2 regions of the Bacillus pumilus genome follow, and region 1 is predicted to be linked to the other one. Evidence: riboswitches for the same ligand, from Rfam matches in the RefSeq annotation. Region 1 holds a riboswitch; the other holds the start of a gene.
The links. Region 1 has a riboswitch for glycine ahead of gcvT (glycine cleavage system aminomethyltransferase GcvT). Riboswitches for the same ligand answer to the same signal wherever they lie in the genome.
Positions count from the first base shown of each region.

Region 1 (15,771 bases):
CTTTAGGCCTGGCATTAATTGGTGGGGGGACATGGGCGGCGTTTAACGATGTAGAAACGGCAAATGCGGTCTACTCGACAGGAGAGCTGGATTTATCTGCAAAAGAGAACTCCGGCGCCATCAACCTTTCAAACTTAAAACCTGGTGATCGCATCAAGAAAGAATTTAATTTTGAAAATAAAGGATCACTTGCGATCAATCAAGTGCTGATGAGTCTTGATTACAGCCAGTTTCAAGATGGAGCTTCCTCGAAAAATGGCGGTAAGAATACAGCTGAAGAATTTCTCAGTCAGTTTCAGGTGAGTGTTCTGACGGTTGGAGCCGAAGGTGGAAATGGTTATCCGAAAAATATTATCTTAGATGCTGCAAACCTGCTTGACTTGCATGAACTAACGGCAAAACAGGATCAGACTGCATTTGAAAAGCTTCGTCATGCCGTCGATGAGAAGTTTTTACATGAAAGTGGGAAGATTAATGTAGCAACTGTTGATGGAACAGTGGCTCCAGAGTATGACGGCATACCAAAGAACCCGTTTGATTACGATAAAATGGAAATGATCATTGAATTTGTCAATGACCAGACGAAGGATAAAGCTGGTCACTATATCCAAAATAAATACCAAGGCGATGCGATTCAAATTGATCTTTCCTTCGAAGCGACTCAGTGGAATGGTTTAACGATCAATCCCAAAAAGCATACGGATGAAAAAGGCTACGTGAAAGAAAACGAAAAAGCACACAGCGAAGATAAAAAATAAAGTCAGTCTTTAGACTGATATCAAGTTCTGCATAGCAATTGGAGGAGTATGCGCTAAAATGTGCGCTTTACTCCTCTTCTTGCTTTTTTTCTCCAGATTTGATAATCTAAAAATTCACGAAATTGCTTTTTCGAAACCCCTGATGTCATTGCATCTCGAACTAGTTTTTCCCATTCACTATCTAATTGACCATCGTATTCGGTTTCATCTTTTTCGTGTAACAGTGTATGAACCGAGACGTCCAGAACAGCGGAGACTTTTTCAAGAAATTGAATGGAGGGGTTTGTTTGCAAGTTTCTTTCTATTGAGCTTAAATAAGACTTCGCTACCCCAGCCTTTTCGGCCAGTTCTGATAGTGAGTAGCCTTTTTCATTGCGGTATTGTTTAATACGCTGGCCAATCAATGTCATCACCTTCCTTTCGATATTATAGCACATTCAGAAAGGTTTGATAGAATGACTTCTTACCAGAGGGTGAGACTCAGAGGACTTTTCACTTGATTTGAGGAATTGACGGACTTCTTCTACTGTTAGCCCTGCTTTACGAGCTTCAAGTAATAATTGAACCCATTCACTGTCTAATATGTTCGTTTTCTTTTCCATACAAATACCCTCCTAAAATACTGAATCATGTATTTCAGGCACTTAACGCATGAAATGGAAAGACACAGGTGGTAAGACCTCATAGTTTGCTTGCGTCATTTTTCCGCCCAATACAAACAGACAAACGTTGCTTTTGGCTGATCGAAAATTGTACGTCACATGAAAGGGAGGGGACCTATAGGTCAACCTCCTCTTTTTTGCTGTAAGTAAAAAAGTCCGCCATTTTCAATCGTTAGACTGATTTTTGGTTCGTATAAAGTTTTGAGTGCTTGTCTTTCTATTTCATATTCTACAGACGTGTCTGAAGTCCCTTCATAAAATTGGTTTAAAAGTTCAGTGTCTTCTTTCCATTTTTGAACAGCTCTTACCGCCCAATCATCTGGTTCCTCATGGGCGTAATGCTCCATTAAACTGTAGAGCCGTTTGACGCCGCTTTCTGGCTTGATCATTGTACTCATCGTAAAGCAGTAATCGGGAATTTGAGATGACAGCTCACGGGTTTCCAGCTTTTCTTGAAATTGTTCAACGACTTCTCCGCGTATTAGATGAAGTCCTAGTGATAAAAGCTTATCCTTCTTTCGATCTGCGAGATAAGAAATTTTCACATTGAGACCAAGCCAGGGCTCGAGTGCGATCTGGTTGGCCATGAGAGGGGTGACTCGTTCATAGAGACGGATAAATCGGCCCTGCTGTTTGACAGCTTCGAAAATTTGAAATAAACGAGGGGAGCCGAAGTGGATAAATTCACCCTCAATGGTATCATCCACTTTTTTTTGATCGGTGATGAGGGTCAATTGCCGCGGCTCCGGAACACCACCAGTTTTTTCAAGCCAGTGCCAATAAAAAGGGCGGTTCATAATCAATTTATCCATATCGATGGTTAGTTGTACGGTCATATGTCCAGCACTTTCTTCTAGTATGTCGCATTGATTTGCCTGAAAGAAACGGAGAAGAAAGGTATGTATGTCACGCTGCTTCATTGATCAACTCTCCTTTATGAGCCTTGCTGTCTTTTTTCTAAAAGCGGTGTTTTTGCTTCTGTTAAATAGGAAGCAAACTGAGTTAATTTCTTTTTCATGTCACCGTCTGATTCGTGCTGAAAGAGAATCTGATGCAGTTCTGATTCGGCATCTTTGATATCGATTCGCGTTAAAATATCATCTAGATCGCCAATGACGTTTTCAAACAGCTGAATTTTTTCATATAAAAGCTTTAAGATGTGTTCCTCAACGGTACCGTTAGTTGCCATATTGTAAATGTGGACATCTCGCTCTTGTCCAAGGCGGTGGATACGTCCAATCCGCTGTTCTAAACGCATCGGGTTCCACGGAAGATCGTAGTTGATGATTTGGTTACAAAACTGAAGGTTGATTCCTTCGCCGCCGGCTTCTGTAGCAATTAACACTTGCGCCCGTTCTCTAAATAAATCTTTCATCCAATCCTTTTTGCCCCGCTTAAAGCCGCCCCGAAAAGGAACGGAGCTGATGCCATTTTGCTGAAGAAACCATTGTAAATAAATTTGTGTCGCGCGGTATTTGGTGAAAATAATGACTTTTTCATTTAACTGTTGAATAAGCCTAACGACTTCAAGCGCCTTTGTGTTTTGCTGCACTTGATTGATTTTCTCCATAATTTGCGCTATAGCAGAGGATCCAAGGATATGTTTTTCATCTTCCTGCATTTTTTTAATTGTCATATAGACCGCCTCGCGACTTGAACAGCATTCTCGTTCCAAGGTCATGATGGAAAACATGTGTTTAGTATAGGACGGGTTCTCTTTCAGCTTGCAGATTTCATCATATAATGCTTGTTCCGTCGGAGAGAAATCAATGGAAATCGTTTTGACATGCCGTTTTGTCCACTCAATGCCCGTGTCTTGCCTTCGGTTACGAATCATCACTTTATTCACAAGCTGTTTTAAACGATCATGGTCTTCTAGCTGTAAATCCTTTTTGGCAAAGACATCTTTAAACTGATGTTCATTCCCTAGGTGACCTGGCTTCAGAAGGGAGACAAGATTAAATATTTCTCCAATACGGTTTTGGATAGGCGTCGCTGTCAGCAGCAAGCAGAATTTCTTATTTAGATTTCTCACAAATTCATAGTTTTTCGTTTTATTGTTTTTCAGTTTGTGTGCTTCATCAATAATGACCATATCGTAGGCAATGGATAAAATAGTGTCTCGATGCGGCTGCCTTTTGGCTGTATCAATGGAGGAAACCACGACGTCACACTGCTCCCACACGTAGCTCTTTTTTTGTTCGACAGCATCAATATAAAATTTCGTCCGCAGCTCCTGTACCCATTGAGATACGAGAGAGGCGGGGACGAGTATGAGAATTTTTTTGGCAAGTCCACGAATCATGTATTCTTTGATAATAAGTCCTGCTTCTACGGTTTTTCCAAGTCCCACTTCATCTGCTAAAATGGCTTTTCCGTTCATCTCTTCTACGACTCTTCTGGCTACTTCAAGCTGATGTTTTAAAGGCGTGAATGCAGGCAGATGGGCAGGAGCTTGCAGTCCTTCAAATGAATCAATGGCTGTGACTTTTTGGACCTGCGTCGCTAAACGGTACATTTCCCAGTTCGCCCAGGGGCCGTCTGCTGCAAGCCGCTGCTGAAATTCACTTGCCCAATCCTGATCAAAAATCGTTTGAATATTCAATGTGGTCGCCTGCCTTTCTAGTAGGTTGGGGATAAAATTGTTCTGTATTTAAACGCTTCATTTTTTAAGAGGTCTTGAAAAGACTAGATATTTGAATAAAAGCGAACGATAATGAATGGTTGTTTAAAAAATGTTAATGATTTTTCTGTTGCTCTTCATCCGTTTCTAATGGTAGGATGTTGGTAAGTGATCTAGCAAATAAGTCACCCATTTTGATAGTATGTCCAATAAATGTGAAGAATATGAGCGGATGATGGTATGGGGAGAGACTTGGCGGTTATTTAGCACTGGCAGGCGCCGAAGGAGCAAGCTGATTCGTTTCAGTGAATCTCTCAGGCAAAAGTACTCTTACCGGACGCAACTCTGGAGAGTGTTTGCTCATCGTTTTTTTAGCAAACCACCAAAGGGGAAAACGCACAATGATGTTGTGCTGTAAACTTTCAGGTGCAAGGACAGAGACTTCTTTTTGATAAAAGGGAGCGCTCTGTCCTTTTTTGCTGTGATTTTTTTCTGAAAATTCAGCTTGTGATCTGCACTGAAAGAAAAAAGGGGGAAACGATTGATGTTGAAACGAACACCGCTTTTTCATGCGTATGAAACGTTTGGCGCAAAAACCATTGACTTCGGGGGCTGGGAATTACCTGTCCAATTTTCTTCCATTAAAGAAGAGCACGAAGCTGTTCGAACAAAGGCAGGGCTTTTTGATGTGTCTCACATGGGTGAGGTGGAAATCAAAGGTCAAGATGCCCTTCCTTTTTTACAAAGGTTATTAACCAATGATGTGTCTAAGCTGACAGACGGCAAGGCACTATATACAGCCATGTGCTATGAAGATGGCGGGACAGTGGATGATCTGCTCGTCTACCAAAAAGAAAAGAACGATTATTTGCTTGTCATTAATGCATCAAATATCGAAAAAGATGTGGAGTGGCTGCTTCAGCATCAAGGTGAGAACGACGTATTGATCCAAAATGTCTCTGATCAAATCGCCTTGCTAGCCCTTCAAGGACCTCTTGCCGCTGACATCATGAAAGATGTGGCGGATGAAGAAGTGACATCGCTCAAGCCATTTACATTTTTATCAAGAGCTGAGGTTGCTCAAAAAGAGGTGCTTGTTTCAAGAACTGGCTACACAGGAGAAGACGGCTTTGAAATCTATTGCCAGTCAGAAGATGCGGTCCACATTTGGTCGGCTTTATTAAAAGCAGGCGCACCAAAAGGATTAATACCGTGCGGGCTCGGTGCACGTGACACCTTGAGATTTGAAGCAAGACTTCCGCTTTATGGGCAGGAGCTATCAAAGGATATCTCTCCATTAGAAGGCGGGATTGGCTTTGCTGTCAAAACGGATAAAGAAGCCAATTTTATTGGCAAAGAAGCGCTCAAGAAGCAAAAAGAAGAAGGGCCGAAGCGAAAGCTTGTCGGCATTGAAATGATAGATAAAGGGATTCCGCGCACAGACTATCCGGTCTTTTCAGGAGAAAAGCAGATTGGGGTAGTCACAACGGGCACACAGTCCCCAACATTAAAGAAAAATGTCGGGCTTGCTTTAATTGAATCTTCTCAGGCGCAGCTTGGAACAGAGATAGAAGTACAAGTTCGCAAAAAACGTCTAAAAGCGAAAATCGTCGCAACACCATTTTATAAAAGAGCCAAATAACGAGGGGGAATAGAGGATGAAGCATAGGTATTTGCCGCAAACCGAGCAAGATCAAAAAGAAATGCTGGATGTCATCGGCGTTCAGTCGATTGATGAGCTTTTTTCAGATATCCCAGAAAAAGTGAGATTTAAAGGAGCATACAACATTAAAGCAGCCGCATCTGAAACAGAGCTTGTAAGGGAATTATCCCGATTAGCTGCAAAGAATAAAGATACGGTCTCCTATGCATCGTTTCTTGGTGCCGGTGTATATGATCATTACCAGCCTGTCATTGTGGATCATGTCATCTCACGTTCTGAATTTTATACAGCATACACACCTTATCAGCCGGAGATTTCGCAAGGTGAACTACAAGCCATTTTTGAATTTCAAACAATGATTGCTGAGCTGACAGGTATGGATCTTGCTAACTCCTCGATGTATGATGGCGGGACAGCATTAGCTGAAGCGGCAATGCTAGCTGCTGGACATACAAAAAAGAAAAAAGTGGTTGTTTCTGAAACGGTTCACCCTGAAGCAAGAGCCGTGCTAAAAACATACGCCAAAGGACAGCACATCGAAGTTGTTGAAGTGCCTGCGAAAAAAGGGCAGACGGACCTAGCAGCATTAGAAAAGGCTGTCTGCGAAGATACAGCAGCAGTTCTTGTGCAATATCCAAACTTTTTTGGTGTCGTCGAACCGTTAAAAGACATTGAACCTATTGCGCATAAAGGGAAAAGTCTGTTCGTTGTCTCTAGTAATCCACTTGCACTCGGGTTACTGACGCCGCCAGGAAAACTTGGAGCAGACATTGTCGTTGGTGATGCACAGCCGTTTGGTATTCCAGCAGCGTTTGGCGGGCCGCATTGCGGATATTTTGCTGTGACGAAAAAGTTGATGCGAAAAGTGCCAGGTCGTTTAGTCGGGCAGACAGAAGACGAAAATGGTGTTCGTGGGTTTGTACTAACCCTTCAAGCGCGTGAGCAGCATATTCGGAGAGATAAAGCGACGTCCAATATTTGTTCGAATCAGGCATTAAATGCATTAGCCGCTTCCGTTGCCATGACAGCACTCGGAAAAACAGGCATCAAAGACATTGCGTATCAAAACGTACAAAAAGCCCACTATGCGAAGACGCAGGCAAAAGCATATGGACTGCTTGCTGATGTAGAAGGGGCCCATTTCAATGAATTTGTCATCAAATTACAAGAACCTGTAAAAGAAGCCAATAAACGATTGCTTGAAAAAGGAATCATCGGCGGCTATGACTTAGGGAGAGACTTCCCAGAGCTTCAACATCACATGCTTGTCGCCGTGACAGAGCTAAGAACGAAAGAAGAAATTGATACGTTCATGAAGGAATTGGGGGATCGCCATGAATAAACAAGATCAGCCGCTTATTTTTGAATTATCCAAAGAAGGAAGAATTGGTTATAGCCTGCCTGATTTAGATGTACCTGAACAGGAGATCCCAGCTTTATTTGATGACACGTATATCCGTCATGATGATGCTGAGCTTCCTGAAGTATCTGAGCTTGATATTATGCGTCATTATACAGCATTATCAAGACGTAATCACGGGGTCGATTCCGGATTTTATCCTCTTGGCTCTTGTACAATGAAATATAATCCAAAGATTAATGAAAAGGTTGCACGCCTTGCAGGCTTCGCGCAAGTCCATCCACTACAAGAGGCAGACACTGTGCAGGGAGCATTAGAATTGCTGTATGATCTAGGTGATCATCTTGAAGAAATTACGGGGATGGACGCTGTGACATTACAGCCTGCGGCAGGGGCACACGGGGAATGGACAGGACTCATGATGATCCGTGCGTACCATGAAGCAAGAGGAGATCATAAACGAACAAAAGTCATTGTGCCGGATTCTGCTCATGGAACGAACCCAGCATCTGCGACAGTGGCTGGGTTTGAAACCATTACCGTCGCATCTGATGAGAATGGGCTTGTTGATTTAGAGGACCTGCGCCGTGTTGTCAATGAAGAAACTGCGGCTTTAATGCTGACGAATCCGAATACACTCGGCCTATTCGAAGAAAATATTTTAGAAATGGCTGAAGTCGTTCACGGAGCTGGTGGCAAGCTTTATTATGATGGAGCGAACTTGAATGCCGTTTTGAGCAGAGCAAGACCGGGGGATATGGGATTTGATGTCGTTCACTTAAATCTTCATAAAACCTTTACAGGTCCACATGGAGGCGGAGGCCCTGGTTCAGGTCCTGTAGGCGTAAAAAAGGATTTGATTCCGTACTTGCCAAAGCCGGTGCTTGTGAAGAAAGAAGGCCGCTTTTACTTCGATGATGATCGACCAGAATCAATTGGCCGAGTGAAGCCGTTCTATGGTAACTTCGGCATTAACGTCAGAGCATATGCGTATATTCGCTCTATGGGCCCAGACGGCTTAAAGGCTGTCACTGATAATGCCGTGTTAAATGCGAACTATATGATGCGCCGCTTAAGTACTCATTTCGATTTGCCATTTGACCGTCACTGTAAGCATGAATTTGTCCTTTCAGGTAAACGTCAGAAAAAATTAGGTGTACGCACACTGGATATTGCCAAGCGATTACTTGATTTTGGCTATCATCCGCCAACGATCTACTTCCCGCTCAATGTAGAGGAATGCATCATGATTGAACCAACTGAAACAGAATCAAAAGAAACACTTGATGCCTTTATCGAAGCGATGATTCAGATTGCAAAAGAAGCGGAAGAGAATCCAGAAGTCGTGCAGGAAGCGCCGCATACAACGGTCGTCAAACGAATGGACGAAACAAAGGCTGCCCGGAATCCAGTTCTCGTTTTTGAAAGATAAAGAAAAAAGACTCAGGGGATCATGCTCCCAGAGTCTTTTTTGTTAGTTCTTCGTTTTAATGCGGCCGCCCCATTTTTTAAAGCCGCCTTTTAAATTATAAATCTCACGACAGCCGTTTTTACGTAACGTTTGCGCTGCTTTTCCGCTTCTCAAATTGTTTTGGCAATAAAGATAAACAGGCTTGTCAGGACGAATTTCATTTTTGCGCTGCTTTAGCTGGGAAAGGGGGATGTTTCTTGCCCCTAAAATATGTCCGCCATCAAACTCATTTGGCTCTCTCACATCAATGAGTTGAGCTTTGCGGTAACCTTTAATAAATTCTTCTTCCGTCAGCGTTTTCATAATACGCTGCTGATAAATGTAGCTGCCGACAGAATAAAGAACGAAAAGTCCACAAAGTGAGAGGACGATATAGTTGAACATTGACAATACAACTCGACTCCTTCTTGAGCATCAGCACAGTGGCCTGTCTGATGGTACGTTTTAGACAAATACTATTATAGTAAAGCAAAAGAAACTTGTCATCATAAATGGTAAGAATTATTTTCAATTCGTTCCCTATTTGATAGACTGATGGAGAGAGAATATCGGTGGTCATGACCATCATCTAACATTGACTACGTAAAAGAGAAGGGATTTTTATATGCAAAAAGAGAAATGGTGTTTCATTGATACAGGAAATCAAGACCCTGCCTTTAACATGGCAATGGATGAAGCCTTGCTTTATTGGCATAGTGAGAAGCTGATCCCGCCTGTCATCCGCTTTTATGGATGGAATCCTGCGACATTGTCTGTTGGGTATTTTCAGCATGTTGAAAAAGAAATTAACATGGAAGCAGTCGAGCGCTATGGCCTTGGGTTTGTCCGCAGACCAACTGGAGGGCGTGGGGTTCTTCATGATCAGGAGCTGACCTACAGCGTGATTGTGTCAGAGGAACATCCAGAAATGCCGGCGACGGTGACAGAGGCGTACCGCGTCATTTCAGAAGGCATTTTAGAGGGCTTTAAAGAACTGGGACTCGATGCGTATTTTGCCATTCCTCGAACAGATAAAGAAAAAGAAAGCTTAAAAAATCCAAGATCGTCTGTATGCTTTGATGCCCCTTCCTGGTACGAGCTTGTCGTAGAAGGCAGAAAGGTAGCAGGCAGTGCTCAAACGAGACAAAAAGGAGTGATCCTCCAGCACGGCTCCATCTTAATTGATCTTGATGAGGACAAACTGTTCGATTTATTTCTTTATCCAAACGACCGTGTGAGAGAGCGGATGCAGAGAAGCTTTAAAAACAAAGCGGTCGCCATCAATGAAATCTCAGACCGAACTTGTACAATAGACGATGCGCGTGTGGCGTTTAAACGAGGATTTGAAAAAGGATTAAATATTGAGCTTGTGCCTTATGAGCTGACAGATGAAGAGTTAGCATTTGTCCACCATCTTGCCAAAACGAAATATGCCTCAGACGAGTGGAATTACAAGCGTTAGGACAAAGGACACTCCTTGTTTTTTAAAGGGCGATGGTGTAGAATTGTTATGATTATTAAGTAAAGGTGCATTATGGAGGGGTTTTATGACTACACCTAGTATGGAAGATTACATTGAACAAATATATATGCTGATAGAAGAAAAAGGATATGCCAGAGTCTCTGATATTGCAGAAGCACTCGCTGTCCATCCCTCCTCTGTAACAAAAATGGTTCAGAAGCTAGATAAAGATGAATACCTCATTTATGAGAAGTATCGTGGTCTAATTTTAACCCCGAAAGGCAAAAAAATTGGAAAACGTCTCGTATACAGACATGAACTGCTAGAGCAATTTTTAAGAATCATTGGTGTAGACGAAGAGAAAATTTATGATGATGTAGAAGGCATTGAACATCATCTCAGCTGGAACAGCATTGACCGCATCGGCGATCTCGTTCAATTCTTTGAAGAAAACGACGAGCGATCTGTTCAGCTGAAAGCGATTCAAAAGAAAAACGAACAAACAAATCAAGAATCTTAAGAAAAAGGACACCCATGCAGAGGGTGTCCTTTTTGATTAAAGTTCTAATTGAAAGCATATGCTCTTACACTATTAATAGCGTGATATCAAAGGGGGCTCCTTGATGAAGATAGATGGTGTGTTCTCAGGTGGAGGCATTAAAGGGGCAGCACTTGCGGGTGCCTATGAAGCGCTTGAAGCAAGAGGATATCAATTTGTCCGCCTTGCTGGTACAAGTGCTGGAGCGATCATTGCTTCACTCATCGCAGCAGGCTTTACAAGTCAGGAGATTCGGGAGCTTTTAGATGAAATGGATGAACATCACTTGCTTGATAGGAGATGTCAATTCATTCCGTTTAAAATGCTTAGGTGGGTCTCCATTTACTGGCGCCTCGGTCTGTACAAAGGCGACCGGCTGGAAAAATGGCTGACAGATGTGTTGAAACGAAAGGGGGTCACCGTATTTGGGGATCTCAAAAAAGATTCGCTGAAAATTGTTGCCTCTGATTTAACAAATGGGAAAATCCTCGTTCTGCCAGACGACCTTCCTTCATACGGTTTAAATCCAGAGCGCTTTTCTGTTGCAAGGGCAATCCGGATGAGTTGCAGTCTGCCGTATTTTTTCGAGCCTGTCAAACTAAAGTCATCGAAAGGCATTTGTACCATTGTGGATGGAGGCGTGCTTAGCAATTTTCCAATTTGGTTGTTTGCCGAAGAGAAAAAAAGACCATTCGTCGGTGTCACATTAACCCCAAACGAAAAAGAACGCCCTCAACACTCCATCCGCAATGCGTTTGAACTGTTTGGCGCTCTTTTTGAAACGATGCGTGGTGCTCATGACGAAAGACACATTGCCACAAAACACGAACGTCATGTTATTTTTATTCCAGTAGAACACGTCATTGCCACTGATTTTCAGCTGATGACAGAAAAGAAAAAGGCGCTCGTCGATCTAGGCAGACAGAAGGCCGAGCAATTTTTAAAAAGCTGGACATTTTAAAACAAAGCGCGATTCTTCTTTTTGTTTTTCTTGCCTTCAATCACAGTTAACTGTGTTTGGCTTTTCTTTTTGAGAAGGACGGGCTTAGACTTGTGGTCAGTCGGCACGCTTCGCAAATGAGTGACCCGATTTTTCATCTGGCTTTTCGTTTTTGGTTTAGGCTGCTGGTAGCGACGTTTTGATTGTTTGACTGCTTTACGATAAAGATTGCCTTCTGTTCCAGTTCTTCGATTCATCAGCCATCTAAATAGGAAAAACATAACCGCTCCAATGATCACAACTGATAGCAGCATTGTAAAAAGTCTGCCTGGATTCGTTGTGAGTAAATACACAAATCCCAAAACACCTAAAGCGAAAATAATGGTAAAAGCAGGATGTACTCGGCGATTCATAACTGTCCACCTCCGAAGGAATTTACCGGATTTATAAGTTAGATCACTTGATGAGCAGAATCTGACGCTTGTTTCTCAGATGCTTCCTCTAAACGAAGAAGTTCATTAAAACTTGCAATGGCTACCTCGACTTGATCGTCAGAGGGTTCTTTTGTTGTGAGCAATTGCAGCCAAAGGCCAGGATAGCCAAGCGCTTTCAGCACAGGCACTTCTCGGAGTTTGTTCGTAAGCTGAAGCACTTCAAATGAAATGCCGAGAACAACCGGAATGAGCGCCAAGCGATTCAGAACTCTCACCCATAAAGGATCTGTCGGTACGAGTAAATAGACGAACATTCCGACAATGACAGTGAATAAAATAAAGCTGCTACCGCATCGATAATGAAGCCGTGATTGTTTTTGGACATTTTCCACTGTGATGTCAAGATTCTGTTCATAGCAGTTTATGACTTTATGTTCTGCGCCATGATATTGAAATACCCTTTTAATTAAAGGGGTCATGGAAATAAAGTAAATATAGCCTAATAACAGGACCAGTTTAAAGAATGTTTCCACTGCGATTTGTGCGAAATTCCCTGAAAAGACGGGCCGCACAAGTTCAGCTAAAAAGACAGGTACTAGGGTAAAGACAAATTTACTAAAGAGAAGAGAGAGAACTCCGATCACAGCAATGCCGAAAATCATAGATAATTTCGAGCTTTTTTGTTCTTTTTCAAGAGTATGATCTTCTGAAGGATCTAAGTCATAGCGCTCGCTGGAGAAGTTCAAGTGCTTACTGCCATTTGCGCTTGCTTCAACAAGTGCAGCAACACCCCTGACAAAGGGGATTTTCTTGAGAAAGGCGGTTCGTTTATTGGAGGTCCGGGGAAGCTTTAAAAACTCAATGGACTGATCCTTACGCCGAATCGCTGTCACATAGTTCTTTTTACCTCCGAACATGACACCTTCGACAACTGCCTGCCCTCCATATGCTGGAGGTTTTGTTTGATTGGACATATTTCATCAACCTGCCTGTTTCCTGTAATTTACATGCATTTCCTTATACCTTTATTGTACAGGAAATGAGGGGAAATCACTAGCGCACAGGTCGATTATCTACTAGAATTCTATCTACCTCTTTTTAGCCAGTATACCCTGTTATAAAAATTTTACACTCACGGATGGAAATCCTTTTTTTTATGACATTTTGGACATACTACTTGCTGGAGGTGTTCACAAATGAAACGTGATGAAAAGAAAAACCAAGAAGAAAAAAATCAGGCTGTACAAACGTCATCGCTGTTGGCAAGAGCAGCTGCGACAGGCTTTGTTGGCGGTGTTTTTTGGGGCTTTATCGGGTTTCTGACCCATATGTTTCATTTCTCAGAGGTGAGTCCCAATATGCTCCTTCAGCCTTTTGTGCTCGGAGAGTGGAAAAAGGGCGGACTTGGTACTTTTATCAGTATTGTACTTTTAGGGGTTTTATCGATCGGAGCAGCCTTTATTTATTATGGGCTTTTGAAACGGATCAAAGGCTATTGGATGGGGCTGATATATGGCGCGCTTTTATGGCTGCTCGTTTTTTACGTATTTAATCCCATTTTCCCAGATGTAAAGCAAGTCCAGGATTTGCAGCAAAGCACCATCGTCACAACATTTTGCCTATATATTTTATACGGCATGTTTGTCGGATACAGTATTTCGTTTGAATATAATGAATTAACGAGTCAAAAGCTTGCGAGGGCACTCGGGAAAAAGACAGAATAAAGTGTAAATCACCTATTCATATGATAAAATATTTTTGGAAACGAAAGGTTTCTAAGGAAAAAGAAACAGATCTCGATATAGATTGAATTAGGGTGAAGGAGTGGTTGTATGCCTCATTTTCTTGTACTGAATGGGCCCAATTTAAATAGGCTTGGCAAAAGAGAGCCGGCTGTTTACGGAAGTAAGACGCTGACAGATTTAGAGACAGATTTGTTCCAGTTTGCAGAAAGAGCCAATATCCAGTTAACGTTCTTTCAATCAAATCACGAAGGAGATTTGATTGATGCGCTCCACGAAGCAGAAGACCAGTACGATGGAGTCGTGTTTAACCCGGGGGCTTTTACACACTACAGCTATGCCCTGAGAGATGCCATTGCAAGTATTTCTTTATCCGTCGTTGAAGTACATATCTCAAACGTTCATAAGAGAGAGGAATTCCGCCATCATTCTGTACTTGCTCCAGTATGCCAAGGGCAAATCGTTGGTCTTGGTTTAGAAGGGTATAAATTGGCGATTCGTTATTTAGTGAGTGAAGGGGGAGCAGTATCATGAAACTTGAAAAGTTAAGAACACTTTTATCTGAATTAGAGATCGATGGTCTAGTCATTACGAGCAGCTTTAATTTACAGTACATGACCAGCTTTACTGGCTCAGCCGGTCTCGCCGTTGTTTCAAAGGACCGGGCAGCTTTTATCACGGATTTCCGTTATACAGAGCAAGCGAAGGACCAAGTAAAAGGCTTCGACATTATTGAACATAAAGGAAACATCGTAGAAACCGCAGCTCAAACGGCAAAGGAATTTGGGATCAAACGCCTTGGGTTTGAACAAAACCATATGACATTTGCCACTTACCAGCAGTATGCAGGTAAAGCAGGTGATATTGAGCTTGTTCCGGTCTCAGAATCAGTTGAAAAGTTGCGCTTGATTAAGTCTAGTGAAGAGATTAAGATATTAGAGGAAGCTGCGAAGATTGCAGATCACGCCTTTGATCATATTCTCACTTACATCAAGCCGGGCTTGACGGAAATTGCTGTCATGAACGAGCTTGAATTTTTCATGAGAAAAGAAGGCGCTGAAGGATCTTCATTCGATATGATTGTCGCCTCAGGTGTTCGTTCAAGCCTGCCGCACGGAAGAGCGAGTGAAAAGGTGATTGAATCTGGTGATTTAGTCACACTCGATTTCGGTGCTTACTATAAAGGATATTGCTCTGATATGACAAGAACGATCGCTGTTGGCACACCGAGCGATAAGCTAAAGGAAATTTATCATATCGTATTAGAAGCAGAAAACGCTGGTGTGGATAGAATCAAGCCTGGCTTAACAGGAAAAGAAGCTGATCGCATCACACGTGACATCATTGAAAAGTATGGCTATGGTCAATACTTTGGGCATTCAACTGGCCACGGGCTAGGGATGGAAGTGCATGAAGCGCCAGGCCTTTCCTCACGATCAGAGGTCGTCTTAGAAAAAGGAATGGTCGTGACAGTTGAGCCGGGAATTTACTTACCGGATGTCGGCGGCGTGAGAATTGAGGATGATATTGTCCTGACAGCTGACGGCAATAAACGATTGACCCACTCACCGAAAGAACTTATCATATTATGATGGTGAAATGTAGGAGGATGACAAAATGATTTCAGTAAACGATTTTCGTACAGGCCTGACAATTGAAGTGGACGGCGGTATTTGGCGTGTAGTGGATTTCCAACACGTAAAGCCAGGGAAAGGCGCAGCGTTTGTTCGTTCGAAACTGCGTAACCTGCGTACTGGTGCTATTCAAGAAAAAACATTCCGTGCAGGCGAAAAAGTAGCGAAAGCTCAAATCGAAACAAAAACAATGCAATACTTGTATGCAAATGGCGACCAGCATGTCTTCATGGATACAAGTTCTTATGAGCAGCTTGAACTAAGTGAAACACAAATTAAAGATGAGCTGAAATATTTGCTAGAAAATATGTCGGTTCATATTGTGATGTACGGTGCTGAAACACTTGGAGTAGAACTTCCAAACACGGTAGAACTAGAAGTAGTAGAAACAGAGCCTGGTATTAAAGGCGACACAACATCAGGCGGATCAAAACCTGCAAAAACAGAAACTGGTTTAATCGTCAACGTTCCTTTCTTTGTGAACCAAGGAGATAAACTAGTCATT
Region 1 covers NZ_LT906438.1:2,205,273-2,221,043, reverse strand. The annotation lists gene tasA (biofilm matrix protein TasA) at 1-758, shown strand, start outside; gene sinR (transcriptional regulator SinR) at 812-1,162, opposite strand; gene CKW02_RS11315 (anti-repressor SinI family protein) at 1,196-1,360, opposite strand; gene CKW02_RS11310 (YqhG family protein) at 1,543-2,340, opposite strand; gene CKW02_RS11305 (DEAD/DEAH box helicase) at 2,355-4,025, opposite strand; glycine riboswitch at 4,276-4,383, shown strand; glycine riboswitch at 4,387-4,483, shown strand; gene gcvT (glycine cleavage system aminomethyltransferase GcvT) at 4,588-5,685, shown strand; gene gcvPA (aminomethyl-transferring glycine dehydrogenase subunit GcvPA) at 5,702-7,048, shown strand; gene gcvPB (aminomethyl-transferring glycine dehydrogenase subunit GcvPB) at 7,041-8,498, shown strand; gene CKW02_RS11285 (rhodanese-like domain-containing protein) at 8,541-8,921, opposite strand; gene CKW02_RS11280 (lipoate--protein ligase family protein) at 9,142-9,978, shown strand; gene mntR (transcriptional regulator MntR) at 10,064-10,498, shown strand; gene CKW02_RS11270 (patatin-like phospholipase family protein) at 10,602-11,477, shown strand; gene CKW02_RS11265 (SA1362 family protein) at 11,474-11,869, opposite strand; gene CKW02_RS11260 (DUF1385 domain-containing protein) at 11,908-12,864, opposite strand; gene CKW02_RS11255 (YqhR family membrane protein) at 13,087-13,614, shown strand; gene aroQ (type II 3-dehydroquinate dehydratase) at 13,723-14,166, shown strand; gene CKW02_RS11245 (M24 family metallopeptidase) at 14,160-15,224, shown strand; gene efp (elongation factor P) at 15,250-15,771, shown strand, end outside.

Region 2 (15,771 bases), 1.5 Mb from region 1:
ATTCAGAATGCTATAGATATTTTCAAAAGTCATGAAGGATATGAAAGAAGATTAGCGACAGCCATTGTCATCGCCGCTGCTAATTATATGGATATTGGCGACTTCACAAGAGCAGAAAACTACTACAAAAAAGCATTACACATCGCTGACAATCTAAATGATCATTTTCTAACTTCACAGCTTTTTCATAATATCAGTATTCTGTATGCCGAAGCTGGAGAATCGAAAAAATGTATCGATGCCCTAGAAAAGGCTCTAAGTGATGAAAACTACCTCTCATCGTGCTATTTCCATCACACCATGTTTATGTTAGTCAAAGAGCTGCTCTCTATTGATGAAAGAACACAAGCTCTCTATTACTTCGAATTGGTCAACCAAAAACACGAATCAGATAAATGCCCCATCTATACAGCAAAAATGAATTTGCTTTACCATCTATATTTTACTGAGGATATGTCTCAAAAAGCTCAAGCCTGTTTCGAGGAAATTAGCATTCTAAAAGAATTAAAGGATGCTGAAGGTGCCTGTGAATTAAGTGCACTAGCTGCAAAACACTTTGAAGATTTAGGTGCCATTCATCAAGCCTATCTCTTTTTGAAGGAAGCCTATCACATGAACCATCCTATATTTGAATGGAGGAATTCTAATGAAAAAAATGAGTTTATTGATCCTTGCTTTAACCATCGTTGTTTTCGGACAAACAGTGTCTTTCAATTCGTTAAATGAGACGAATCCTGGCACAACAGAACGACCTATCGGAACTTAATATAAAAATTGATCACAGCAAAGAACCACTTGCCTGATCACAAGGCAAGTGGTTCCACCATTATTTTAATTGCTGATAAGATATGAGGCGGTGTATATGTACCGCAAGATAAGTAAGCTCATCATTAGGAATGACGATACTATGCACCTGTTTAATATAATCTTTGATTTTAAAAGCAACATCCATCGCCTGAGGATACAAGTGTGCAATTTGTTCAAACAACTCATTTTCTTGATCCGACAGTAATTTATTTGCATAAAACCTCTCTACAAAGAATTTCACATGTGTAATGAACCGACTGTAATGAATATTATCTTGGTCCATTTTCATATTCAATGTATAGCGCACAAGATTGACAATGCTCCCGATCATTTTGGCATATTTCATGCTATCTTTTGAATCGGATTCTTCACCTAATGCATTGATTAGGTGAAAGGCGATATTGGCAGCTTCTTCTTTTGGTAATTGTATGCCCAATGTATCATTTACTAACTCAAGAGCGTACTTCCCTACTTCAAATTCTTCAGTATAGTAATTTTTGATTTCCCAGTACACGCGATTCGTAATATTAATATTCTTTTTATGTCGTTCAACAGCAAAATTCAAATGATCCATTAAGGTAAAATAAACGCCTGAATTTAGATTTGAATTTAACCGTTTTTCTGCATATTGGACGATGCGCTGAGTTAAATCGATAAACTCTTGAGGCATAGAATCTAACAATTGAAGAAATTCTTTTGCTCTCATGTTATCGACTGACATAAAGACTTGGTCCGCTTTTTTCTCTTCTATCATTTGACCCGGTTTTTGTCCATAGCCAATCCCACGGCCAAACAAAACCATCTCCTGTTGGTTCTGATCTTCAGCCAGGACCACACTCGAGTTTAAAACTTTTTTGATTTTAAACATCGTCATCACCTGTTTTCATGATTGTGGTGTTCAATCGAGCGCTTCACCATTTGTCTCAATGACTTTTTGGTACCAATAAAATGAGTCTTTTCGAGATCGTTTTAATGTTCCGTTCCCATCATCATCTTGATCTACGTGAATAAAGCCATAGCGTTTTGACATTTGTGATGTACCTGCACTAATAATATCAATGGAGCCCCAACTCGTATATCCAAAGAGATCGACGCCCTCTTCAATCGCTTCTCTCATCTGACGGAAATGCTCTTTAAAATAGTTAATTCGATAGTCGTCATGGATAGAGCCATCACTTTCAACTTTATCCTTTGCACCCATTCCATTTTCGACAATGATAAGAGGTTTTTGATAGCGATCATACAGTTCGATTAAAGAAATTTTCAGACCAACCGGATCAATTTGCCAGCCCCAGTCAGTTGAAGGCAGATAAGGGTTTTTGACTCCACGAATCGTATTTCCTTCTGTCTGTTCTAACCCTTCTTGAGCTGATTCAGTTAAAGACATATAGTAGCTAAATGAGATGAAATCGACTGTGTTTTCTTTTAGAATATTGAGATCATCTGCTTCCATATGAATATGAATATTTTTTCTCTCAAGCATCCGTGTAATCAGTGGCGGATATTCGCCAAACACCTGAACATCTGCATAGAAATAGTTTTCTAAGTTTTGTTTTAAGGCTTGTTCCACATCATTCGGGTGACACGTATGCGGATACGTTGTCAATTTTGTCAGCATACATCCAACCTGGCTGCCTGGGATAATACGATGGCAATCAGCTGTTACAAGAGCAGATGCAACAAATTGATGATGGAGCGCTTGATACACGGTCTCTTCTACTTTACCTTCTGGGCAACGATCAGGAATAATTCCTGCTGTAATAAATGAGTGGCGGTGAATACTATCAATTTCATTAAAGGTGAGCCAATATTTCACATCATGTTGATAACGTTCGAAACAAACATTGGCGAACTTCACAAAGAGATCGACCACTTTTCTTTCCACCCAGCCGTTATATTTCACACTAAGGGCTAAAGGCATTTCATAATGAGAGAGTGTCACAATCGGTTCTATATTGAGTTTTTTCATTTCGGCAAATACACGATCATAGAATTGCAGCCCTTTTTCATTTGGTTCAGCTTCTTCTCCAGTAGGGAAGATCCGACTCCACGCAATAGAAATGCGAAGTGTTTTAAAGCCCATTTCAGCAAATAGAGCCAAATCCTCTTTATAGTGGTGATAGAAATCAACCCCTCTGCGTTTAGGGTACTTTTTATCATCTGGGTCTTTTATTGCACGTTCTATATTTTCAGAAGTCACAGCAAGATGTCCTTCATAATCTTCTACACTTAAATTGGAACGATACATTGCAATATCTGCAACTGATGGTCCCTTTCCATCTATATTCCAGGCGCCTTCTGCCTGGTTGGCGGCAATTGCGCCGCCCCATAAAAACCCTTTTGGAAAACCTTTAATTGTTGTCATATGTTTAGCCTCCTAATTGTGTGACAACCATCAATGTATCTTGACGATTGACCTCTTGTAATGGCTGTACCTTTATTTCATATTGATCTGTATTTGTGATGACAGCAAGTGTAACTGGATCATAACCTGCAGCTATGATTTTTTCTACATCAAATTCAATCAGTAAATCTCCTGCTTGAACACGTTCTCCTGCCTGCACTTTTGGATGAAAATACTGTCCTTGCAGTTGAACGGTATCAATGCCAATGTGGAATAGTACTTCAACCCCTTGGTCCGTTTTCATACCAAGTGCATGATTTGTTTCGAACAGCATGGTCACCTCACCATCTACTGGTGCGTAAAGCGCTCCTTCTGAAGGGACAATGGCAATTCCGTCTCCCATGACCTTTGAAGAGAAAATATCATCTTTTACTTCAGATAGAGAGATCATTTGACCTATCACAGGACTTTTGAATGTTTCACCTGCTCCAATTTGTTCAGCAAATGCCGCTTGATCATTTGTCTTTTCTTCTACTGTTTTATCCTTACCTAATACAAAAGCAGCGATAAAGGCGACAATAAACGAAATGACTGCTCCAATGACAGCAAACATTAGATTTCGTGGGAGCTCATCTGATATAAACATCGACATACTTGCTAATCCAGGGCCAACAAGTACAAAGGCTTGTATACCAACTAATCCAATGAAGATCCCGCCAACAAACGAACCAATCATGACACTTCCAAGGACTCGCTTATTTTGAAGTGTCACACCATACAAAGCAGGCTCTGTGATACCAAAAAATGCTGAAATCCCTGCCGAAATGGCTGTTGATCTGAGTACCTTGTCTTTTGTGCGTAGTGCTACAGCGAAACACGCTCCACTTTCCGCAATATTATGCGCAAGTGATGCTGGCAAATAAAGTGCTTCTTTCCCAAGGGTACCCATCGTTGTGACTGCATAAGGGACCATCGCTTTGTGCATACCTGATGCGACCATGAATGGAAGGACTGCTGCTAAAATCGCGACAGCTACCCATCCTACTGTATTAAACATTGCAAGAATGATGGATGAAAAACCTTGTCCTGCTGTAAAACCAATCGGTCCTAATAGAAGTAATGTAACTGGTACAGTAATGACTAATGACATCATTGGAACAAAGAAAATCCGAATTGGTTTTGGTGAAAATCGTGTAAAGAATTTTTCCATTTGAGCGTACAGCAATACAGAAAGGATTGCTGGGAACACTTGATACGCATAAGCTATATTTTTCACGTCGAATGACAGCAATTGCGCACCTTCAGTAAGCATAGCCGTCATGTTCGGAAGAAGAAGCGCACCGACTGCTGATAATGCGACCAATGGGTTTACCTTTAGTTTATTCGCCGTCGTTACAGCGACTAGTAAAGGCAGGAAGTAAAGTGGTGCGTCCCCTACCATGTTCAATATTTGATAGGTTTGACCCTTTGCATCCATCCAGCCTAATAGAGAGAAAAGGAGAAGAAATGATTTTAAAATCCCTCCGCCTGCGATAGCTGGAACAAGCGGTTGGAAGACACCTACAATGAAATCTAACAGAACTGTGCCTATTTTTCTTTTTTCTTTTGGCTGATTGGATGGCACGTCTTGTCCAGGCGAGCTGCCGCCCATTAATTTTGTTACCTTTTGATACACTTCAATGACGTCATTCCCAATGACCACTTGGCATTGTCCTGACATTCTGACAGCTATGACACCTGGTGTTTTTTCTAGTGCTGGTACATCTGCTTTTTTCTGATCAATTAGTGTGAAGCGAAGTCTTGTTGAACAGTGCTCAAGGTGCGCAATGTTTTCTTTGCCACCTACATGCTGTAAAACGTCTTTGGCAACCTGTGTGTAATCCATTTTTTCTCCCCCTTTTCTCATACATGAGACCTATATTTTAGCAACAAAAAAAGGACCTAAAACGACAAATTAAAGAAATTCATCGTTTTTAGATCCTGCCTGCATGACCAGTCACATGTCTAATTTATCAATATTGGATTTGATTTTAGTATATATCGATTATATGAAAGCGTCAACATTTATTTTTCTAAAAATTATTAAGGTCCATATACCCAAATTTCTTTTCTTTAATTACTTGAAGCAGCCTTTCTCTTTTTTTATACACCTATTTCCTTTTATCATTAATAAGAACTATTTCCACCATAAAAAAACCAGATAAGTTGACTCACTCATCTGGTTTAACACAGTCTATTTTTTCTTTTCTTCCGCCTGCTTTTTAAATGCTTCAGATTGTTTTTGATATTCCTGTTTCGTGACTGGTTTAAATTCTACAGTGCCGCCTGCTATTTTCAGAGGAAGTTTTATTGATTTTGCACCTCGATTCGTCGAACCTACGATAATACCCGTTTTGTGCTCTTCGATTTGAGGATAGGTACTGATATCAAACATGATTCCATCAGAAACACCACCGGCTTTATGTTTCGTCTCTTTATAAGGTTCACTACCATCCCCTGGAACTGTTCTCATCAGAAAAGACCCTGACCATTCTGACTCAATATGCATGTGCTTTACTTGTAGAAATAGTTGGTATGAATCATCCTCCGCAGTATACAGATAACCGTAAGCGCCTGTTACTTTCTTGATGTAGTCTCTTAAATAATCATAAAATCTATTTTCTGAGTCATCTATTAGTTCATCATATCGATCTTGAATGACTTTTTGATACGCCTTTAGCTTTTTTTGATCAACCGCTTTGTATGTGGTGCTTTTGTTTTCACCTTGTTTTTTCACAGAAAGATCTTTTCCAGCAATATGAACTTCGTATATAGCCGTATCTTTTCCTTGCTTCACTTGAAATTCGTAACCGTTTTCAATTACTTTTCCAGTTAATTGATATTTATTTTTAAATAGATTAGGATCATAATGCATTTCCGGATTTTCTTCCAGAATGGTTTCATTCAGATGACCTGTTACTTTCCCTTTTCTCTCCGTTACCTTAAACCAATTCACACGATCTTTTGTTTTATACGCAAAGGCGTAGGAGTGATTCAGTGCACTCTTTTTTGCGGTTGCTTGATATGCTATCCAGCCAACTGCACCAATGACTAGTACCGTCAGGACAGCCATGATCCAAATTTTTGATTTGCTCATTTGTCCCCCTCCGCTATCATTATTTTTTTCTCCATCGTCATGTCAATTTATATGAGTGATTCATCTTCCCAATTCACAAAATCTGTTGTCTCTTCACCTCCTTTATAAAATATATTTTTTAAAACCTGCTTGTATTTTCCACTGAATATCAATTATTATATATCTAAATGATATATCTTTTAGATAGGTGTGCTGATATGAAAAAATACAATGATACGACGTATGCGATTTTAGGTATTTTAACGACAGATTGTAAGTCTGGGTATGAAGTGAAGCAATTAATTGATAAGAGCTTGCATCATTTTTGGAAAATTAGTTATGGACAAATTTATCCAGCTTTAAAGTTAATAGTCGTGGAAGGTCTTGCTGAGGTTTCACCCGCTTCTACGTCTGGCCGCTCCGACAAGCGGGAATATCATCTGACTGAAAAAGGGCTGGAGACGTTAAGAGAGTGGCTGGCAAAGCCTCTCGATCAGTTACCAACGGAACGAAATGAAGTGTTATTAAAGTTATTCTTCGGTCAATATCTTTCGATTGAGAAAAAGCTGGTACTGCTACAGGATTATGAAAGGCAGCTTCGTATCCGTTATGAGACCTATGTTTCGATTGAAGAAAACATTCAAGAGCTTTATCCAGATGAAGCAGATGCGAAGTATTGGCTGTTTACTTTAGATTACGGAAAAAGAGTGGCTCAAGCAGGAATTGATTGGTGCGTGGAAACATCCCATTTGATGAAGAAGGAAGGGTAAATGAATGAAAAAAGACATACGTGCTGGCAGATTTACAACAGAGAATTCTGACTCGATTGTTGTGTTTATTATCGGCATGCGGATCAACAAACGCTGGGCGGTTCATCAATGGATGCCTGTGTTCATGGCGATGCCTGGCATGATCAAAGAGCTGTATACCCATCAAGATGAGCTTGGTTTCCTCGGGACAGAGAATTACTTTGGCTTACGTACGACAGCGATGATCCAATATTGGAAATCAACAGATGACCTTCTGGCTTATGCGAAGATGGAAAAACATTTGGCGGCTTGGAAGAACTTCCATCAGAGGGCTCAGAACAATGACGCAGTGGGTATTTATCATGAAACCTATCAAATTCAAGCCGGCTCGTATGAATCTGTCTATGTGAATATGCCTTCCTATGGACTGAGCCAAGCGAGAGCGCCTATTCCAATTGGTAAAGGAAAACAAACAGCGAAAGAACGGCTGAAAACAACAAATTCCTAGAGAGCGAATCTCTAGGAATTTCTTTTTGCAACGGTCACAAAATGCTTTAATATGCGGGCTGTTAATCCCCAAATGGTGTAGTTTTCATAATCATAAAACCATTCCTCTATCGAACGGCTTCCCCAGCGGTACTTCTCACCATTCATGATTTTTTCATAAGGGAAATCCTCAGCAGGAGTTGGCTGAACGGATACATGATGTAGGTACGGCTCATATTGACTTAGCCATGATAGAGGCACAGTAAAGGTCTCTTCTACTTCTTCTTGATTGAAGGAGTGTTTCACTTTTTGTTCATCAATGATCCCGACATATGGGTAGACCACGAAGGATGGAGACGCAATGTAAGGACTAAGCTGTCCAAGAATCTCCACCGATTCTGGCGGAATGCCCAGCTCTTCATGTGTTTCTCGCAATGCAGCTTCCTGTGCTGTTTCGCTGCCGTCGAGTTTGCCACCTGGGAAGCTAATATCTCCCGGCTGTTTTCTCATGATGAGCGATCGCACCTCAAATAAAATATGCCATTCTCCGTTTACTTGCACCAAAGGGACAAGGACTGCAGCTTTGAACGCTGTTTCTTCTCCAATAAATAACGGTTGAGATTGATGTAAGTCATTTTTTAATTGGTCAATGAACACGGGCATCACCTATTTTCTGTTTCTCTTTCTTTTAGCGTATCATGGTTCACCTTTTGAAGAAAGATGATCTTATCTGACAATTATTTTTATCAAATTGACAACTTTACTTGTCAATTTGAATAACATGTTTTACAATCAAAGAAAGATTCAGATCAAAATTGAGGTGACAGAATGAAAAATCGGCTAAAAGAGCTTCGTGCACGTGATGGTTTGAACCAAACTGAGCTTGCCAAGCGTGCAAAGGTTTCTCGTCAGACCATCAGCTTAATGGAACGCGATGAATTAATGCCGTCTCTCTTGCTCGCTGTTAAGCTTTCACGAATTTTTCAGGAACCCATTGAACGTATTTTTCTATTCGAGGAGGATGAACTATCATGAAAACTGTATACAAACTGCTCTCAGGTGCTCTCCTTGGCTTTCTCGGCGCTTACTGTCTGCTGGCTGCCGAATTTGAAATGACACTTCTTGATATTGCATTCGAAGCGACACTTGTCATCAGTGGATTGACGATTGTATTGATTGTTTATTGTTTTTCAGGGATTTCACGTATGAAGAAAAGAGTATCTCTTTCGGTATCTGGAGATGAAGAGGATGAACTCGAAGCAAAACAGTATCGCACCTTTACTGATTCGACTTTATCCAATACGGTGAGTACCATTTTGTCCATAATTGCCACCGGTATGGCTATCGTTACCGAACAGCCTATTTGGCTGATTCTCGTCAATGTTGCTTTATTTATCGTCACCATTATCAGTTCTTATGTAGCGATATCCGTTCTACAACTTGTCTACCCTAATCGCAATCTCCCAAGCCCGTCTGACAAAGATTATAGTAAAAAGCTGCTCGCTATTTCTGACGAAGGTGAAAAGCATGTGATGCTTGGCGGACTGTTTCACACGTATCAAATGATGAACATCTTATTGACCAGTGCCATGTTTATTCTGATTGTGTATTCCCTTGGAGCCAATCACTCTCAACTCTTCTCAATCATCGTGATTGGACTTGTTTTAATCATTTTGAATGCAAATTATATGTTCAGGATTAGAAATCGTTAAATGAACAAAAGCACAGCCCAATGCAAAGGCTGTGCTTTTCCGTCCATTATGATGCACGGCGTTTCTTTCGTGCATAAATCAATAATAAGAAACCAAACCAAACCGGTGTTAACAAGAGCGCCGGGCGTGTTGCATCCGCAAACAGCATGATCACAAGAATGGCAGCAAAAAGGACAAGAACACAAATGTTTACAAATGGTGTGAACGGTGCTTTAAAGGTAGATGCTGCATGCAGTTCAGGCTTTGTTTTTTTATATTTCAAATGGCAAATTAAAATAATACTCCATACCCAAATGAAACAAATGGCACTGATGGTTGTGACAATACCAAAGGCTTGCTCTGGAATCAGCTTGCTTAAAAGAGCACCGACCGATACCACAATTGTTGAAACGAATAGTGCATTACTTGGAACAGCGTGCTTATTCAGACGTCCAAAGGAAGATGGGCCCTGTTTTTGATGACTGAGATTATACAAAATTCGGCTCGTCGAGAACATACCGCTATTACAAGCCGAAGCCGCAGACGTCAAGACAACAAAATTAATGAGTCCCGCTGCTACTGGAATTCCAATCAGCCCAAAGGTTTTTACAAAAGGACTTTCTGATGCACTGAGCTCAGTCCATGGGTTGATACATAGTAAAACAAAGATCGCTCCCACATAGAAAAATAGAATTCTTAATGGAATTTTATTAATCGCAGACGGGATGTTTTTTTGTGGATTGGCTGTTTCTGCTGCGGACACACCGACCAGTTCCACTCCCACATACGCAAAGATGACCATTTGGAATGACAGTAAGAAGCCTGTGACACCATGCGGGAATAGTCCGCCGTGTGACCAAAGATTCGTTACCGTCACCGGTCCTGCATCTGTTTGAAAACCAATGATTAAAAGGACAATTCCAACGCCGATCAATAATAGAATCGTAATCACTTTAATAAGTGCAAACCAGAATTCCATTTCTCCGAAAAGCTTCACCGTTAATAAATTAAACCCTAGTAAAATCAACAAACAAATGATGGCAGGAATCCATTGCGGGATATCAAACCAATACTGCACATACACTCCGACAGCAATAACATCCGCCATCGCGGTCATAATCCAGCAAAACCAATACGTCCACCCTGTCACAAAGGATGCCCACGGACCAAGGTAGTCCTCTGCAATATCGGTTAATGACTGATAGCCTGTCTTCGATAAGAGCAGTTCACCAAGTGCCCTCATGACAAAAAAGATCGCCATCCCGACAATTAAATAAGCAAAAATGATCGATGGACCTGCCAATTGAATGGCCTTTCCAGAGCCTAAAAATAGCCCAGTTCCAATGGTTCCGCCAATTGCAATCAACTGAACATGGCGGTTTGATAAATCTCGTTTCAATTCTTGTTGTTCCAATGCTAACGCCCTCCTACGACACGATCTTATACTGAAATAATGAACTCTCAAAAAGTCCATAAAAAAAGAGATTGGATGCGCTCCAATCTCTCGGTCATAAAAGAATAGCAAAATAGCGAAAAGCAATACACGGCGTCATCCATGCACTACAAATACAATATTTCGTACTCTTCTGTCCTTTTGCCTGAGATTGTGAACCCTTCGGCGCCGCACATTCATGCGGTCTCTCCAGAAGCTGCTCCTGCCATAGTGTGACCCACAGCATTCATAGCCTTCGTTATTTAATTAAAATGTTGCTATTTCTGAATAATTTCATATTTTACGCCTCTAAAAGAAAGCTGTCAATGGAAATCTTTTATGATTGACGGTGGTAGCCATATAACTTCACTTCATCAATCCCTCTTGATTCATGTATAATAAATCAAAAGATGTTCGGCTCGTTTGCTGGAGAAATCCCTCTTGATCAAGAACAAAGTTAGGAAATCCATGGAAGTTGGTGAAAACAAATGAAAAAAATGAACAAACAGCGTGTCACATTACAGGAAGTCGCCAAGCATGCCGGTGTTTCGACTTCAACGGCATCACTTGTTGTTCGAAATAATCCTAGAATCTCTGAAGCCACTCGAAAAAAAGTACTGCAATCCATGGAGGACTTAGGATACGTATACGACCGCGTTGCTGCCAACATGCGGTCAAAAAGCTCAAATATCGTTGGTGTGATTGTCACGGATATTTCTAACACCTTTATTTCTGAGTTTTTAATTGGCGTGCAAACCACGCTTGAATCACTAGGCTATACTGTTTTACTTGGTACGACCTTTGACAGTGTCGATAAACAGGAGCGGCTCATTTCCACAATGGTAGAGCACCGAGTGGGCGGGATTATTTTAAACCCAGCTTCAAAAAGCTCTGCACGAACGGTCAAACAATTAAATCAAATTCGCACCCCAAAAGTACTGGCAAATCGTGAATTATCAGATGTGCAATGTGACTATGTCGGCGTTGATTATGAACAAGGTGCTTGGATGGCGATTCGTCATCTTCTTCAAAAGGGACATCGGCGTATCGCCTTCTTAGGCGGCATCAAGACCTCATCGACTTGGATTGAGCGGATGAAAGGTTTCAAAAAAGCCCATGACGAAGAAAATCTGATGATTGATGATTCTCTTATTATTGACATAGAACCTACTCGTGAAGGCGGGAAAGAAGCGCTTGCCCAAGTGATTGATCAGCCTGAGCCTCCTACTGCTATTTTTTGTTTTAGTGATCTAGTCGCATTTGGGGTCATTCAAGAACTATCAGCTCGTGACATTAAGCCTGGTGAAGATATCGATGTGGTTGGATTCGATAATGTTCCTGAAGCGGAGATGTACCATCCGCCGCTCACCACTGTTTCCTCCTTCCCCCGATCCATCGGGGTAAAAGCAGCGAACCTTTTATATCATAAAATGAACGAACAGGATGAAGAGCTGCAGAGATTGATATTAAAGCCTCAACTTCATATTAGAGAAACCGCTCCCTCATGATGAAAAAGAGAATTGCATGCAGCAATTCTCTTTTTTTATTGATCAAGTCAACTATTTCTTTGTTTCATTTTTATTTTTTTAAATCACAAAGTCATAAACTTGACACATTTAAAACACAGGAGTATATTTATCTCGTTGCTTCTTTTAGTATATCGTTATACCTATTTCAGAGTATCGTTTTTTTAATCAACATCAGTTAAAAGTGGAATTTTCTGATTCTGATCAAATTATGAAGATTTACTTTCTTATCAATTCTATTTTTATTTTTAGGTTTTAGTAGAACGATGTACTTAATTGAAAAACAGATGAATATTCATTATTTTTTTCATCAATTACACAAGGGGTGTTGTGATGGGCATCATATTATTTACTTTTAAGGAAATAACAAAGGGTATACAAGAATTTGACCCTAAAGGGGTTTCAAATATAGGAGTGGGAACATGAAAAATCCTTATATTAAATCGTCTGTTGGCATGTATTTAAACTACTTCATGCTCGGCATGATCAATATTATTGTAGCTTCCAACATGGACAGCTTATCTGAACGCTACCATGTGGATATTCCGAAAATCAGCTTGCTTGTATCGGCGATCGGAATTGGTAAACTGGTTGCTCTCTTTTTCTCAGGCCGGTTAGCCGACCGCTGGGGACGTAAGCCTGTCATTATTACAGGAAACTTTCTTTACTTATTATTCTTAATCGGTATTCCAACGACAACGAGTTATACACTAGCATTTATCTTTGCGATTTCTGCTGGGATTGCAAACTCGTTACTTGATTCGGGAACATATCCTGCTTTGACAGAATCGTTTCCTAAAAAGGCAAGTTCAGCTTCTGTTTTAGTGAAGGCGTCCGTTTCAATTGGAGCGACTGTTCTTCCATTTATCCTGGCATTCCTTATTGCACATGACATCTTCTGGGGCTGGGCGTTCTTTGGACTAGGGCTTCTTTATTTGCTTGTTGGGATTTACTTAATCTTTATGCCGTTCCCGAACCATAAGCAAGTCTCTTCACAAGGTGACCTTCCAGTACAGGAACAAATGAAGGAAGAACCTAAAATGCTTGGTGAAGGCTTAGCTGTTGTACTCATGGGGTTCACGTCAACTGCATTGTTTGTCGTATGGCAGACATGGCTTCCGCAGCTCGGGTTAAAATTAATCGGACTTGGCACAGAACAAGCCACACAGCTTCTATCTTATTTTAGTATCGGTGCACTGGTGTCTGTTCTCTTGCTGTCGATCGTCTTAGATAAATTCATTTCACCTATTATGGTGGCAATTATTTATCCAATTGGAGCATTCCTTGCGATGCTTTCATTATTTCAAATCGAAACATACAGCATTGTGATTGTCAGCACCTTTTTCTTAGGGCTATTTACAGCGGGAATCTTCCAGCTGGCGATGAGTATCATGATGAAACTATTCCCGACAAACAAAGCAACGGCTTCATCCTACGTCAACATTGCGGCAAGCTCCGCGTTTATTCTCGTGCCGCTCATTACAAGTGGGTTGGTCAGCACGTACGATATTAAAATGACGTTATTTTTCGATATGATCATTGCGGTTATGAGCGTATTGCTAGCGGTCTTTGTTCTTGGACGCATGAAAAAATTATTTAGATAATTAAAGGAGATGTCAATCATGACAAACATACATGAACGAAATATTGATGGGAAAACAAAATTAGTCGGTCTTCTTGCTACACCAATCGGGCACAGCCTTTCACCACGGATGCATAACCTTGGCTATACACTAACAGGGATCAACTATGCTTACCTCGCATTTGAAGTAGGGAATGATGAACTAGAAGCAGCCGTATACGGTATGAAAGCAATGGGGGCTGCTGGATTTAACGTCTCTATGCCGAACAAAATGAAAGTATTAGATTACTTAGATGAACTAGACGATTCTGCAAGATACACACGTGCAAGCAACACCGTTGTGAACAAGGATGGCAAGCTGATTGGCTACAACACAGATGGTCTTGGCTACGTGAGAAACTTGATTGAGCATGGCGTTGAATTAGCTGGACAAAAGGTCACACTCGTTGGCTCAGGCGGTGCCGCTACTCCGATTGCGATTCAGCTTGCACAATCTGGTATTCGTGAAATTAGTATTTTTGCTCGTAATGATCAATATTTTGTTCAAGCTGAAGAAAATGTGACGTACATCAACGAAGAAATGAAATCATTTGGTGTCAAAGCGAACATTTTCCCACTTGAAGACAAAGACGCGTTCCGCCGTGAAGTAGCAGAAAGTGCAATCTTAGCAAATGGGACAAGCCTTGGCATGAAACCACTAGATCAGCTCAGCATCATCGATGATACGCTTGATGTTCTGCGTGAAGATTTAATCGTGACAGATGTCGTATACAATCCGCAAAAAACAAAGCTCCTTGCTCAAGCACAGGAAGCTGGCGCAAAAACCATTAACGGTCTTGGCATGATGCTATGGCAAGGTGCACTTGCTTACAAACTCTTTACTGGTGAAGATATGCCAGTTGATCAAGTGAAACAGATTCTTTTTGAAAACGACCGTTTCTAATACAAAAGAAAGACGACTTCCTAAGCGGAGGTCGTCTTACATTATTGACAAAGGGCTAAAATGATCTTCATTTTAGCCCTTTGTCTTCTTTTCAGCGTGATAGAAAACCTTTGCAGTCTAGGAAGGGCGAGCACAGGAGCGGAGCGAATTTGACATTCGTGAGCACAGGAGCACAGCCCTGACAAAGAATGCGAGGGTTTGTCTACACGCTGAGACGACTTCCGGCGGAGGTCGTCTTTTTTTTAATCATGTACCATGATTTGGCGGTATCGATACAGGATATACAGTGCGCCGATAATGGCCGCAACAGCCACCACTGCATCGAACATAAAGATTTGTAAAATGGACAAGTGACTCTGAATTAAACCTGTTACGACCGGAATGACGATAGCCGACACACCGCCCGCTGTGGAGATAATTCCTGTCATCGTCCCTTTGTTTTTCCAGAAGAATTCAGCCATCACAGTTAACGTCAGCTGAAAAACTCCTGCTGTTGAAAATCCCAATACAAAAGCATTGACGGTTCCGATGACTGGGGATTTCACGACCAAGAGCACACAAATAGAAACAAGTGTAATGATTGGATAGATCAGCAGCACAGTGACCGGACGGACAAAACGGCGCAACAGAAATGCGAGCATCACGACAGACAGCAGCCCGCCCATGCTATAGTAACTAAGCAGTTTCACAGCACTGCCCGATGTCATCCCCAATATGGCCTCACCGTAAGTAGGAAGCCAAATTTGCGGCAACGCATATAGCCCATTTGACGTAAAGCTGATCACAATGAGTGCGATCCCTTCTCTCCAAAATGTAGGCTCTGTCGAGAAGCGCGGAAGTCCGTCATGCTCCGTTACCTGGACTTGCTCCACCTTGCGATGATTCGGAAATGGCAAGGTCCACAGCATCAAGACATTCACAAGATAGATCAGAGCAGGAACAAAAAATGCTATTCCATAAAACAAATCATGCTCTGCTAAAAAGAAAATCGCCAATGGCAAGATGGTTGCCCCAATTGATATAAAGGCCTTCACCATCACATTCGCAGATCCCGAGTTTTGCGGAAAAGCCTCCATTAATGCAGGATACGTCCCTG
Region 2 covers NZ_LT906438.1:3,738,902-3,754,672, forward strand. The annotation lists gene CKW02_RS19515 (Rap family tetratricopeptide repeat protein) at 1-726, shown strand, start outside; gene CKW02_RS19520 (PRD domain-containing protein) at 827-1,675, opposite strand; gene CKW02_RS19525 (glycoside hydrolase family 1 protein) at 1,706-3,172, opposite strand; gene CKW02_RS19530 (beta-glucoside-specific PTS transporter subunit IIABC) at 3,177-5,036, opposite strand; gene CKW02_RS19535 (hypothetical protein) at 5,385-6,287, opposite strand; gene CKW02_RS19540 (PadR family transcriptional regulator) at 6,485-7,036, shown strand; gene CKW02_RS19545 (DUF4188 domain-containing protein) at 7,041-7,523, shown strand; gene CKW02_RS19550 (NUDIX hydrolase) at 7,535-8,158, opposite strand; gene CKW02_RS19555 (helix-turn-helix transcriptional regulator) at 8,330-8,536, shown strand; gene CKW02_RS19560 (DUF3169 family protein) at 8,533-9,213, shown strand; gene CKW02_RS19565 (amino acid permease) at 9,260-10,606, opposite strand; glycine riboswitch at 10,769-10,848, opposite strand; gene CKW02_RS19570 (LacI family DNA-binding transcriptional regulator) at 11,113-12,132, shown strand; gene CKW02_RS19575 (MFS transporter) at 12,573-13,754, shown strand; gene CKW02_RS19580 (shikimate 5-dehydrogenase) at 13,773-14,675, shown strand; gene CKW02_RS19585 (MFS transporter) at 14,918-15,771, opposite strand, start outside.
Region 2: it holds a riboswitch for glycine, as region 1 does, so the genes downstream of both, CKW02_RS19565 (amino acid permease) here and gcvT (glycine cleavage system aminomethyltransferase GcvT) in region 1, are expected to answer to the same signal.